One region of the Xylocopilactobacillus apicola genome, then DNA from elsewhere that is predicted to be linked to it. Evidence: predicted binding sites of a transcription regulator. Region 1 holds the regulator's gene; the other holds the start of a gene.

The links. Region 1 encodes CtsR, which represses protease genes until heat stress. Its sites were predicted from a motif close to TTGGTCAAAAAAGGTCAAANA; they were not measured.
Region 2: a site for CtsR is predicted at 4,719-4,739, ahead of R8495_RS06555 (ATP-dependent Clp protease ATP-binding subunit). Genes of this name have one in related genera too.

The regions. Positions count from the first base shown of each region.
Region 1 is NZ_AP026802.1:1,525,557-1,532,394, reverse strand. It holds gene ppk1 (polyphosphate kinase 1) at 1-1,848, opposite strand, end outside; gene R8495_RS07495 (CtsR family transcriptional regulator) at 1,989-2,459, shown strand; gene R8495_RS07490 (ATP-dependent Clp protease ATP-binding subunit) at 2,516-5,020, shown strand; gene R8495_RS07485 (peptidase U32 family protein) at 5,023-5,934, shown strand; gene R8495_RS07480 (peptidase U32 family protein) at 5,931-6,838, shown strand, end outside.
Region 2 is NZ_AP026802.1:1,308,831-1,315,668, forward strand. It holds gene mutS (DNA mismatch repair protein MutS) at 1-2,105, opposite strand, end outside; gene ptsP (phosphoenolpyruvate--protein phosphotransferase) at 2,218-3,951, opposite strand; gene R8495_RS06545 (phosphocarrier protein HPr) at 3,951-4,217, opposite strand; gene R8495_RS06550 (hypothetical protein) at 4,335-4,523, opposite strand; gene R8495_RS06555 (ATP-dependent Clp protease ATP-binding subunit) at 4,775-6,838, shown strand, end outside.

The sequences.
Region 1 (6,838 bases):
ATTTCTTGGCATGACATCGGCAGAGGAAAGGTAACATTTATAATTTTTCTCAGAGATAAAAATATAAACGCGAGAGTGTTCTAACAAGCGTCCGACAATCGAGTGAATGTGTAGATTAGTACTTACTCCAGGTAATTGAGGGACAGCAGTTGTAAGTCCGCGGATTAAAAGATGAACTTTAACACCCTTGGAGCTGGCATCATACAAATTTTTAATTAATTTATAATCGGAGAGGGAGTTACATTTGATCCAAATTTCACAGTTTTCTCCGTCTTGAGCCTTTTTAATCGTTTTTTTGATCTCATGCTCTAATTTTGACCTAAGCATATTTGGGGCAATATAGAGCTTGTTGAGCTTATTAGGCAACTTTTTCTTCCCATTAATATACTGGAAAATCCGTTTAATGTCTTTAGCGTATTTCAGACGGGCTGTAAAAAAACTAAAATCGGTGTAGCCTTTGGCTGTTGCCTCATTATAATTTCCTGTCGCCAGATGAGCAATCGTGCTTTTGTCGTCTCTAACCACTAAAGCCATTTTACAGTGGATCTTAAGATCTGGAAAGCTTGTGTAAACATTTATCCCAATTCCACGCAAATAATCGGCGACTTTAATGTTATGTTCCTCGTCAAAACGAGCTTTAACCTCAATTAAGACATTAACCTTTTTGCCATGTTTTGCTGCATCAGCTAAAGATTTCACAATTGGTGAGTCGTGAGAGGTCCGATAAATTGTTACATAAATCTCTTTTACAGTGGGATCAATTGCCGCTTGCGCAAAGAAATTCACGACGCCGTCGTAACTATCATAAGGATGATGCAATAAATAATCGTGATTTTGAATCTTAGCAAAAATTTCTGTTCCTTCAAGATCGCTTTCGTGATGAGGACTTCTTTTTTGAAAATGGAGATTGGCTGGGGCATTAACAATACTCTGACAAAGCTGGTCAATGAAGTTGTAGTCCCAATCGCCATTAATATGAAATGTATTTAAAGGATTAACGTCAAGGACTTCTGTTAAAGTTTTCAAAGTTTTACGCGGCATTGAGCTGTCGACTGCCAGAAAAATTACAGGAGCTGAGGCTCTTTTTTCAAGGGCAATTTCGACCGCTTGTTCAGTATTCTTGCTCTCTTTAGGCAGACTTCTAATGTCCATATCTTTTAAAATTCGATAAAGGTAAATTTTTTGAGCAATAAAACGTCCTTTAAATTTAGCTTGGATTAATTCTTTAAAGTGAGCCTTAATAATTTGTTCTAACAAGATAAAACAGTTACTTTGTTCTGGTAAGACGAGGAGTCGATTTAAAGGCGGGAGTTTAAAATGGGAAAAAATATGCTTGGAAGGATCTTGGGCACTGATCATCTCTGATACGAAATACATAGCACCGTTTTCCATCTCAGGCCAGGGAATATCCTTTGGCAGAAGTTCTACCTCAATTAGCGGGCTGACAGTTGTAAGGAAATAATTATCAGCAAATTTTCTTTGTTCAACACTGAGTTTTTGGTAGTCTAATAAATTGATTTTGTGATTTGCGAGGTCACCTTTTATTTTTAGCCAAATTTTATTTTGCCTTTTTAACTGCCTCTTAACTAATTTTCGAACTTGATTGAGTTGCGTATTTGGCGCCAGTCCAGATTTATCGGGATTAAAATCACCAGCTTGAACTTCGCGAATTAAACTAGCAACCCGAATCATATACCACTCATCAAGATTTGCTTGAGTAATTTTCAAAAATTTCGTTCGCTCCAAAAGTGGAATCGCGGGCGACTGAGCGTTGTCCAGAATTCGGTCGTTAAAGGCAAGCCAACTAATCTCGCGATTCATAAAATCATGTTGTTTAGACATTTCCATTATTTATTACCATTTCCTATAACTTTATTATAAGATATTTTACTTGGAAAAAAAGGCCCAATCGGATTTAAATCGTCCAAGGGTTTAAATTTGAATCTCCTCGTATTATAATGTTAGTCAAATATAGTCAAGGAATAAAAATGAGCCAATCGAATAATTTATCTGATCTGATTGAACAGTATATTAAAAATATTTTAAATGAGAATTTCGAAGTTGAATTACGACGCCAACAAATCGCCGAATATTTCAATGTAGTTCCCTCACAAATTAATTATGTGATCAAGACTCGTTTCGATGCCAAGCATGGTTATTACGTCGAAAGTAAAAGGGGCGGCGGTGGCTATATTCGAATCGTTAAATTACAGTTTGTCAGCACCAGAGATTTGTTGGAAAAAGTTAAGTCTGAAGTGGGTTCAGTTTTGACTTTAACTGACGCATCTACGATCATTAAGCAACTGATTAATGATGAAATAATAGATGTTCCCTGCGGCCGAATAATTCTTGCAGCAATTGATAACGATGCTTTAGGAGAGTTGGATAAGCCCAGTCAAAATAAATTGCGAGCACATATTTTTAAATGCATTTTAACTAAGCTAGAGTACGAAAATTAGCTAAAATTATTATATAATTAACAAAGAAGATGAAATCCTCATCGAGGAGGTTTAAATTGGATAACTTATTTACGCCCAGTGCTAGGATGGTACTGGAGATTTCTCAAACCAATGCGAAAATGTTGGGCCATTTTGCGGTATCTACTGAGCATTTACTATTAGCATTAGTGCTTGAACCCGAGGGAATTGCAGGTAAAACCTTGCGCAAATTAAACATTAATGAAGCAGATATTCAGGAGGAAATCAATGATTTGACTGGTTTTAGCTCTGATAATAAAATTACAAATGTCGATAAGGAAAGTCTGGGATATTCTCAAAAAGCTAAGGAGATTCTGGCTTATGCAGGTGATGAAGCAAAACGTTTAGGTGCCCTTAAAATTGGAACAGAGCATATTTTGCTTGGAATTTTAAGTGAAGATGACGTTTTAGCAACGAGAATTTTGATTAATCTAGGGTTAAATTTAGAAAAAACTCGCCAATTATTGCTTAAAAAAATGGGAATTACAGATGTACCTGGGAGAAATTTTGGGAAACGACGGATGGGGGCTGGTTCTGAGCTTCAAGGATCTAAGGGAGCTTCAAAGACCCCAACGTTGGATAATTTAGCCCGTGATTTAACTGAATCAGCGCGTAATAACGGGATTGATCCTGTAATTGGTCGAAATCGAGAGGTTCAAAGAGTAATTCAAATTTTATCACGTCGGACGAAAAACAACCCTGTTTTAATTGGTGAGCCAGGAGTTGGCAAAACTGCGATTGCTGAAGGTTTGGCCGAAAGAATTGTTGATGGGCAAGTGCCTTCTGAAATGTTAAATAATCGTTTAATGATGCTTGACACGGGATCACTCGTGGCAGGAACTAAATATCGTGGCGAATTTGAAGACCGCTTAAAAAAAGTGATTAAAGAAATTTCTGACAGTGATAATATAATCCTTTTCGTTGATGAGCTACATACGTTAATTGGAGCAGGTGGGGCAGAAGGTGCAATTGATGCATCTAATATTTTGAAACCGGCTTTAGCCCGTGGCGAAATCCAGTTGATTGGAGCGACAACGCTTAATGAGTATCAAAAGTATATTGAAAGAGATGCAGCTTTAGAAAGACGATTTGCGACAGTTATGGTCAATGAACCAACGGTAGATGAATCTAGGGAAATTCTAAAAGGCTTGCGTGAGCGATATGAACTTCATCATCATCTCAAGATAAGTGATGAAGCAATTGATGCTGCGGTCGAACTATCAAATCGTTACATTACCAATCGTTTTTTGCCGGATAAGGCAATTGATCTTGTAGATGAAGCATCTGCGAAGGTTCATTTAGCCAATTCTACTAGTTCTCAAATGGTAAATATCAGTAAAGAGTTGGCGAAAATAGAGATTGAAAAAGAAGACGCTGTCAAAAATCAAGATTTTGAGCTAGCTGCTAAAATTCGTAAACAAGAATTTGAATTAAGAGATAAATTAGGAGATGCCAAATATGGGGTTAATGTTACTGTCCCACGCTCTGATGAATTGATCGTGACGGGTGAAGATATTGCTGAAATAGTTTCTGAGTGGACTGGGGTCCCAGTAATGCAGTTGACTCAAAAAGAGTCTGAGCGTTTGGTTAACTTAGAAGAATTTTTGCATCAACGGGTGATCGGACAAGATTCTGCAGTATCAGCTATTTCTCGGGCAATCAGAAGAACAAGAAGTGGATTAAAAGATCCTGGCCGTCCGATGGGTTCGTTTATGTTTTTAGGCCCAACTGGGGTTGGGAAAACCGAGCTTGCTAAATCGTTGGCGGATGCACTGTTTGGTTCTGCTGATAATATAATCCGAATTGATATGTCTGAGTATATGGAAAAACATACTACCAGCCGTTTGATTGGTTCTCCTCCAGGATATGTTGGGTATGAAGAAGGCGGCCAATTAACAGAAAAAGTTCGTAATCATCCTTATTCAGTTATTTTATTTGATGAAATTGAAAAGGCTCATCCGGATGTATTTAATCTGCTTTTGCAGGTTTTAGATGACGGATACTTGACTGATGCGCGCGGTCGGAGAGTGGATTTTCGTAATACAATTATTATCATGACTTCTAATTTAGGTGCAACTAGTCTTAGAGATGAACACGAGGTTGGCTTTGGCGCGAAAAATAATGTAACCAGCGATATTGCTATTGAGAATAAAATTCGCGAAGTGCTAAAAGAAACTTATCGGCCAGAATTTCTTAATCGAATCGACGAAATTGTTATCTTTAAGGTCTTAACTAAAGATGAAGTTCGCCAAATTGTTAAATTGATGGTTGGTGTTTTTGTTCATCGTTTGGACGAAATGGGAATTTCTCTAAAATTAACTCCGAGTGCAATTAATTTGATTGCTGACAAAGGATATAATCCCGAATATGGAGCTCGAACAATTAGGAGAGTTTTACAGAATGAATTAGAAGATGTCATGAGTGAACAGCTATTGAGCGGAGAAATTTCTCGTGGCGATTCGGTGACAATTGGTGCTAAAGGGGAACAGTTTAAAATGCGAGTTACAAAATCCACTAAAAAGAAAGATAAGGTCAAAATTTGACGATGATCGAATATTCTTCAACAGTACCCGCAAAAGAAGTTGCGGGTTCTCTTTTTGATTTAGGAATTGATACTTTAATAATCGGAAACAATGATTTTGGGTTACGGTTGCCTACTGACTATAATGTCTTGGAAACTCAACGATTAACGGAAACGGCCCATCAGCTCGGCAAAAAAGTGGTGGTTGCCGCTAATGCTATTTTACATAATGATAAATTGCTTGCTTATGAGAAGTATTTAGCTGATCTTTTAACAATTGGGGTTGATTATGTGATGGTCGGTGATGCAGGAGCGGTGAATTTAATTCAGGAGAAATTTCCGAGCCAAAAATTCATATATAACGGAGAGGTTCTCGATACTAACTCGGGGATGATAAATTTTTGGGGTAACGAAGGAGCATCTTATGTAAGAATTGCGCGAGAGCTTCCTTATGTGGAGCTGGAGGAATTGATTCCTAAATTGCAAGTTCCCCCAATTATGCAACTCTTTGGTCCGATTGCAATTGAACATTCGGCTAGAAGTTTGATTTATAATTATTTGGATTACGAAAATAAATCATCCGAGTTTAATTTTAATCAAGTTTATCACGTTAATTTACCGCAGAAACCAGAAGATATATATACAATGTTTGAAGATCAAAATGGAACTCACATGTACGGGCCAGAGGATCTCAATTTGTTAGAACAGTTACCTGAATTAGTTGTATTGGGAATTTGTCATTATACCTTTGATAGCAAGTTCTATCCAAGTGAGAACTGGTTATCAATTATGGAAATTTTCATTCGAGCCCGCAAATTATTGGAATCAGGTGAGTCGAATTTCGAAGAATTAAACACTGAATTAAAAGAAAAATTACCAGCAGATCGAAAAATTTCGACCGGATTTTATCATTATCAGTTAGGAGATATTAAATGACCAATCAACCAGAAGTTTTAGTTCCCGCAGGAACTCCTGAGAAATTGCATGTTGCAATTGATTACGGAGCAGATGCAGTCTATATTGGAGGTGAGCGGCTGGGGTTAAGGTCAAGGGCCAGCAATTTTTCAATTGAAGATATGCGTGAAGGTGCTGAATATGCGCATGCAAAATCAGCTAAAGTTTATTTGGCGGCCAACATTGTTTGCCACGAAAACGAGTTAACAGATATGATCTCTTACTTGACCGAAGTCAGGGATGCAGGAATTGACGCGATCATCGTTTCAGATCCCGCCATTATTAGCGCGGTTTTAACGCAGGTTCCAGGATTGCCGGTCCATTTGTCGACTCAAGCATCAGCTGTTAATTATGAGGCAGTAAATTTTTGGGCAAAACACGGGCTAGAAAGAGTGGTTTTGGGTCGGGAGACGACCTATGAAGAGATTAAAGAAATTAAAGAGCATACTGATGTGGAGATTGAGGCTTTTATTCAAGGTGCAATGTGTATTAGTTATTCTGGGCGTTGTGTAATGAGTAATTATATGAATCGGCGGGATGCTAATCGTGGCGGGTGTGCACAAAATTGTCGATTTCTCTATAATTTAACTGATGAAACTGGGCGTTCATTGACAGGAGATGAGCAATTTACGATGTCAGCGGTTGACATGAGCCTGATTCCTGAAATTGGCAGAATGCTTTCAACCGGTGTGGATAGTCTTAAAATTGAAGGGCGCATGAAGACGATTCATTATGTTTCGACAGTAGCTAACGTCTATCGGACCGCTGTAGATGCTTATCTTGCTGATCCAGATAATTTCACTGTCGATCCAGCATGGATTGAGGAATTGTCGAAGATATCTCAGCGCCGGATGTCATTTGGCTTTTTTAATGGTGCGCCAAGTAA
Region 2 (6,838 bases), 220 kb from region 1:
GTTTTCGCGTGTACTTGCTCGCTTAAATACTTAATAATTGCCATGGCAATCGCCATTCCGTCATAAGTTGCTGTTCCCCGACCTATTTCATCCATGAGAATCAAACTATTACTTGTCGATTCCTGCAAGGCCCGATTTGCTTCTTTCATCTCCACCATAAAAGTACTCTCGCCAGTTAAAAGATTATCACTTGCACCGATCCGAGTAAAAATTTGATCAAAAAGTGGTAATTTTGCCTCATTAGCTGGAACAAAACTGCCAATCTGTGCCATAATCACAATTAATCCTAATTGCCTTAAATACGTGCTTTTTCCAGACATATTTGGGCCAGTAATAATTGTAATTTCGTTATTTTCTGGCATTAAAATATCATTTGGGACGAAATCAATAACCGAATTAGCTTGCTCAACAACGGGATGACGAGATTCAACTAGTTTAATTTCTCTTTTTTCAGAAATTTGTGGACGAACATAAGAATTTTTTTCGCTATCAATTGCTAAAGCATTCAAAACATCGAGTTGGGCCACTTGACCTGCTAATTTTTGAATTTTAGCAATTTGTTCTTTAATTTGATCTCGAATCTCGTTAAAAAGGGAATATTCGAGCTTGGCCGAGTTATCTCGCGCATTTAAAATTAAATTTTCATGTTCTTTTAGCTCTGGTGTGATATAACGTTCAGCATTTGCTAAAGTTTGTTTTCGTTGATAATTATCCGGTACTTTATCTTGATTAACCTTTGACACTTCTAGATAATAACCAAACACTCGATTATAACCCACTTTTAATGTATTAATTCCGGTTCGCGCTTTTTCTTTAGCCTCCATTTGAGCAATCCAAGCTCGTCCACCGGTTAGGCTATCCCGATACTGATCCAGTTCTGAATTATAACCATCGCAAATTATATCACCATCAGTAATCGTAATCGGTGCATCTTCTTTAATTGAATGATCTATTAAATCTGAAATATCAGTCAAAGGATCAAGTAATTTTTCATAATTGCGTAAAATCTCTTCACCACTTTTTCCCAAAGCAGATTTAATCTGAGGAATTTCTTGCAAAGTTTTTTTCAACATGGTGAGTTCGCGAGCATTAATATTTCCAAAAGCGATCTTCGAACTCAAATGTTCTAAATCGTAGACCTTTTTTAATTTTCCTTGAAGATCGTTACGAATTACATATTCTTTAATTAAAATAGCAACAAAATCTTGGCGCCATTCAATCTTCTTAGGATCAAGCAAAGGACGTTCAATCCAATTTCTAAGTAAGCGCGAACCCATCGTAGTTGATGTTTGATCAAGCGCCCAAAACAATGACCCATACTTCTTGCCAGTGCTTAGAGCGTGAGTTAATTCCAAGTTTTGTTTTGAAGCATAATCAATCAAAAGAAACTCCTGTGGTTCATAATACACCGGTTCACTTAAATTGGAGAGCGAGCGCATTTGAGTTGAAGTTATATAAGATTCAAGCAAGGTATATGCGCTGACTCCTGGGTCTTCTTGATCCAATTTAAAATCCACTGGCGAAAACGTCATCTGTCTTTTAGCAAAAACTTGCTTTAAACGCTTCAAATCATTTTTGGTCGTCACTAACTCTCGCGAATTTAAACCTAAAACTTCAAAGATAGCACTGTTAAGGTTAGAGAATTTTGTATATTTAAACTCACCAGTTGCTAAATCAGCATAGGCTAAGCCAATTTCTTCTCCTAAAACTAGAGCGCTAAGATAATTATTATCAGTCAAATCTTCATCACTAATGAAAGTTCCTGGCGTTACTACTCGCGTTACTTGTCGTTTAACAGTTTGACCCGTCGATGACTTGGGATCTTCTATTTGATCGCAAATTGCCGCCTTATAACCCATTTCAGTTAATTCAGATAAATACTTATCAATTGCATGATGGGGCATCCCACACATTGGAATTTGCTCATCAGCACTTTTTGAACGGGAAGTTAACGTCAATTCTAAAAGTTGAGCTCCCTTAACGGCATCCGAATCAAACATTTCATAAAAATCACCAACTCGGAAAAATAGGAAAGCATCTGGATATTCTTTTTTAATAGATCGATATTGCCTCATCATTGGGCTATCTGCGATTTTTTGTGGCATCTTATTCCTTCTCTTAAAAGTTTAATATAAAATCCATTATAACTGAATTTTGGGTAAAAAAAGAAACCAACAATTTTTATTAATGTTAGTTTCCCTTTTTGACGCAATTCAATCAATCTAGATCAATATACTTCTTAACTAATTGAATGTTGTCTTCGTTAGTAACACTTTCAGTTATAGCTTTTTCTGCTAATTCAACAACTTTACTGGTATCAATCCGTTTCATTAAGGAACGTATCTTCAAGACAGAAGTAGCTGACATTGAATATTCATCAAGCCCCATGCCCAAAAGTATACAATCCATAATCGGATCACCTGCTGCTTCGCCACACATGCCGACCCATTTACCCTCTTTGTGAGCTGAGTCAATCACATTTTTAACTAAGCGTAAAATCGCTGGATTATATGGTTGATAAAGGTAGGAAACGCGATCATTACCCCGGTCTGCAGCCATGGTGTATTGAATCAAATCGTTTGTACCAATACTAAAGAAATCAGCAACTTTGGCAAACTTATCTGCCAAGACAGCTGAAGCAGGAATTTCAACCATCATTCCAACTTCAATATCATCAGAAACAGGGGTTCCGCTTGCTTTTAGCTGATCAAATTCTTCCTGAAAAATTGCTTTTGCTTTTTTAAATTCATTAACTGTGGCAATCATTGGGAACATAATTCCCAATTTGCCATAGTACGAAGCTCTAATTAGAGCCCTTAATTGAGTTCTAAAAATCTCTTGTCGATCAAGACTAATTCTAATTGCTCGGTAGCCTAAGAAAGGATTTTCTTCTTCTGGCAATGGTAAATATGGCAAGTGTTTATCCCCACCAATATCCATTGTTCGAACAACTACTTGTTTGCCGTTCATTCCTTCAAGTACTTCACGGTAAGCCTCAAACTGAGCATCTTCAGTTGGCAATTCGGACGAATCCATATACAAGAATTCTGTCCGGTATAAACCAATTGCTTCTGCTCCATTTGCCAAAACTCCTTGAAGATCTTTAGGAGTTCCGATATTAGCAGCCAAAGTGAAGTGCTTCCCATCAGCTGTAATAGTCGATTCGTCCTTGAGTTTTGCCCACTCTTCTTTTTGCTGAATAAAATCTTTTCCAGCTTTTTCGAACTGAGCAATTTCAGCTGCCGTCGGATCAATGATCACGTCACCAGTAACACCATTTACTGCAATTTTAACATCGCCAGCGCTCTGAGCTAAACTTGTTGCCCGATCAGTACCGACAACTGCTGGAATTTCAAGCGAACGCGCCATTATTGCTGAATGCGCAGTTCGACCACCAACATCAGTTACAAATGCTTTAACATACTTGCGATTAAGCTGAGCTGTATCACTAGGTGCTAAATCCTTAGCCAAGATCACAACTTCTTCATTAATTAAAGATGGATTAGGAAGGGTTACACCCAACAGATGACTCATCACCCGCTTTGTTACATCTCTAATGTCAGCTGCCCGTTCCTTCATATAGTCGTTGTCTTGCATCGCTTCAAACGTAGCAATGAAATTATTCGAAATATCTGAAAGAGCTGCTTCAGCATTTTCCTTTTTGTCTTCGATTTCTTGCTTAATTGCACCAATAAAATCAGGATCGCCTAAAATCATAATATGAGCTTCAAAAACTTGCGCTTCTTCTACTCCAATCGATTCTTCAGCATGAGCTTTAATTTTCTCCAATTCATCTTGAGATTTGGTTAAAGCTTCATCAAGACGTGATTTTTCTTTTTCGACGTCTGCTCCCGTTTTTTTATTGAATGAAAGATCAGGTTGAACAAGAAGGTAGGCTTTAGCTACGGCAACGCCATCACTGGCAGCAATACCCTTTAAATGCTCAGCCACTATTCTGACAATCCTTCCTTAGTCATTGTTTCATTAATTGCGTTCATTGCTTCATCCGCATCAGCGCCTTCAGCAGAAATTGTTACATCTGCTCCCTGACCAACGCCTAAAGACATTACGCCCATGATTGATTTTAAATTAACTGATTTGCCTTTATATTCTAATTTAATATCCGCCTTGAAATTGCTAGCCGTCTGGACCAAAATTGTTGCCGGACGTGCATGAATACCAGTTTCTGCGATAATATGAAAATCTTTAGATGCCATTTTTTATTACTCCTTTAAGTTTACGTTTAGGGTACAAAACCCCTACACCTGAAAAGGTTATCATTTTTTTGGAAAATAAACAATAGAAAAAAACGGTTTCTTATTAAAGAAAATAGTTTATTTTTTTGGCTGGTAGTGATAAATTATGTCTCCCCCTTTTAAAGCTTTCCCAACAATTTCATCTCGATGCGGTTCTTTAAGCCATACCTCATGAAAGTCTTTAAAGTCTTGATGTTTAATTAAAATTTCTTTTTTGGGATCATTCATCATTTGAGCGATTAAATCGCGATAATTTAAATTTACCATTTTTTAGCCTCAAGGATATATTTTTAAGTTTGAATTTGTTATAATACCTAATATACTTATAAGGTCAAGAAAGATCAAACTTTTTCAAAAAGTAATTCTTGGTATACATTATAGGTATTAACCAGCACGAATAGCAATATACTAATAAAAATTCTTCGTTTTTTGTATTTTGCTTGACATTGGTTATATATTGGTTATGTCAAGAAAGGTCAAACTTTTTTGATCTTTTATGAAAGGAGTCGCAAACGGACATGATTTGTCAAAATTGCAAACAACGACCCGCAACGATTCATCTCTTTGCCAATAGAGAGGGGCAAAAGAAAGAGTTGGATCTTTGTCAATTTTGTTACCAACAGTTAAAAGAACAACAGATTGGAGATATTGCTAATAGTAAAAATTTTGATCCGAGCAATCTTTTAGAAGTATTTTTCAAAGAATCTGCTGACAACGGAGCAATTCAAAACAATGTTGGTAATCCAAATGATTCTGAACAAAGTTTTGAACAGAACGACCAATCCCCTCAACAACCAAATAATAATTTAGGTCGTTTTTTAGGCAAATTTGGCGTTGACTTAACAGAACAGGCCCGAGTCGGAAAAATCGACCCAGTAATTGGGCGAGATAAAGAAATCTCTCGTGTAATTGAAATTTTAAACAGAAGAACGAAGAACAATCCCGTTTTAATCGGGGAAGCTGGAGTTGGCAAGACAGCCGTAGTAGAAGGACTAGCTGAAAGAATTGCCGAAGGAAAAGTGCCACAAAAACTTAGAGACAAAAAAATTGTTCGCCTCGATGTTGTATCTCTCGTTCAAGGGACCGGAATTCGCGGTCAGTTTGAACAACGAATGCAACAATTAATTGATGAGTTAAAGAGTAATCGATCAATTATTCTGTTTATTGATGAAATTCATGAAATTGTTGGCGCTGGAAACGCCGAGGGTGGAATGGACGCTGGCAATGTTTTAAAACCCGCATTATCTCGCGGCGATCTTCAAATTGTCGGTGCTACTACTTCAAATGAATATCGTAGCATTGAAAAAGATTCAGCATTAGCTAGAAGATTGCAAGCTGTAATGGTAAGTGAACCAACGGTAAAAGAATCAATTAAAATACTACAAGGCCTTCAAAAACGTTACGAAGACTATCACCACGTTCACTATTCTGAGAAATCGATTGAAGCTGCAGTAGAACTTTCAAGCCGTTACATTCAAGATCGTTTCTTACCAGATAAAGCAATTGATTTGATGGACGAAAGTGGTTCCCAAAAAAATCTTTTGATTGACGTAGTAGATCCTCAAGTGATTCAAAATAAAATTCAAAAAGTGGAAGAGCAGAAGAATCAGGCTCTTCGTGAAGAGGACTACGAAAAAGCCGCTTATTACCGCGATCAGGTTACTAAGTTAAAGGATGCGCAAAAATCTGAAGATCAAAAGATGGCTGAATGGCCAGAAGTAACTGTCAGAGATATTGAGAAAATCGTCGAAAAAACGACCAATATCCCCGTTGGAGAACTTCAATCTAAAGAACAACAGCAGCTTAAAACTTTGGCCGTTGACCTTAAAAAGAAAGTAATTGGTCAAGATGAAGCAGTGGATAAAGTTGCCAGAGCGATTAGAAGAAATCGAATTGGGTTTAATAAATCTGGTCGTCCGATCGGATCATTTCTTTTTGTTGGTCCAACAGGTGTAGGAAAAACGGAACTTGCAAAACAATTAGCAAAAACTTTATTTGGAACTGAAAATTCTATGATCAGGTTTGACATGTCTGAGTACATGGAGAAATTCTCAGTTTCAAAATTGATCGGCTCTCCTCCTGGTTATGTTGGATATGAAGAAGCAGGTCAGTTAACAGAAAGAGTTCGGCGCAATCCTTATAGCCTTATTTTACTTGACGAAGTTGAAAAGGCTCACCCTGACGTTTTGAATATGTTTCTACAAATTCTTGATGATGGTCGACTCACCGATTCAAAGGGACGCACGGTTAGTTTTAAGGATACCATCATCATTATGACTTCTAATGCTGGTCAGGGGACAACCGAGGCCAGTGTCGGTTTCGGAGCAAGTAAATCAGGAAGTAGTCATTCAGTTTTAAATCAACTAAGCGATTACTTTAAACCTGAATTTCTGAATCGTTTTGACGATATTGTCGAGTTCCAAAGTTTAAGTAAAACTGATCTTTTGAAAATTGTCAACATCATGTTAAATGACACGAATGCTGATATTTCCAATCAGGGAATTTCAATTCATGTGACAGATCCAGCAAAAGAGAAGATTGTTGAATTAGGATACGACCCCAAAATGGGAGCCAGACCGCTA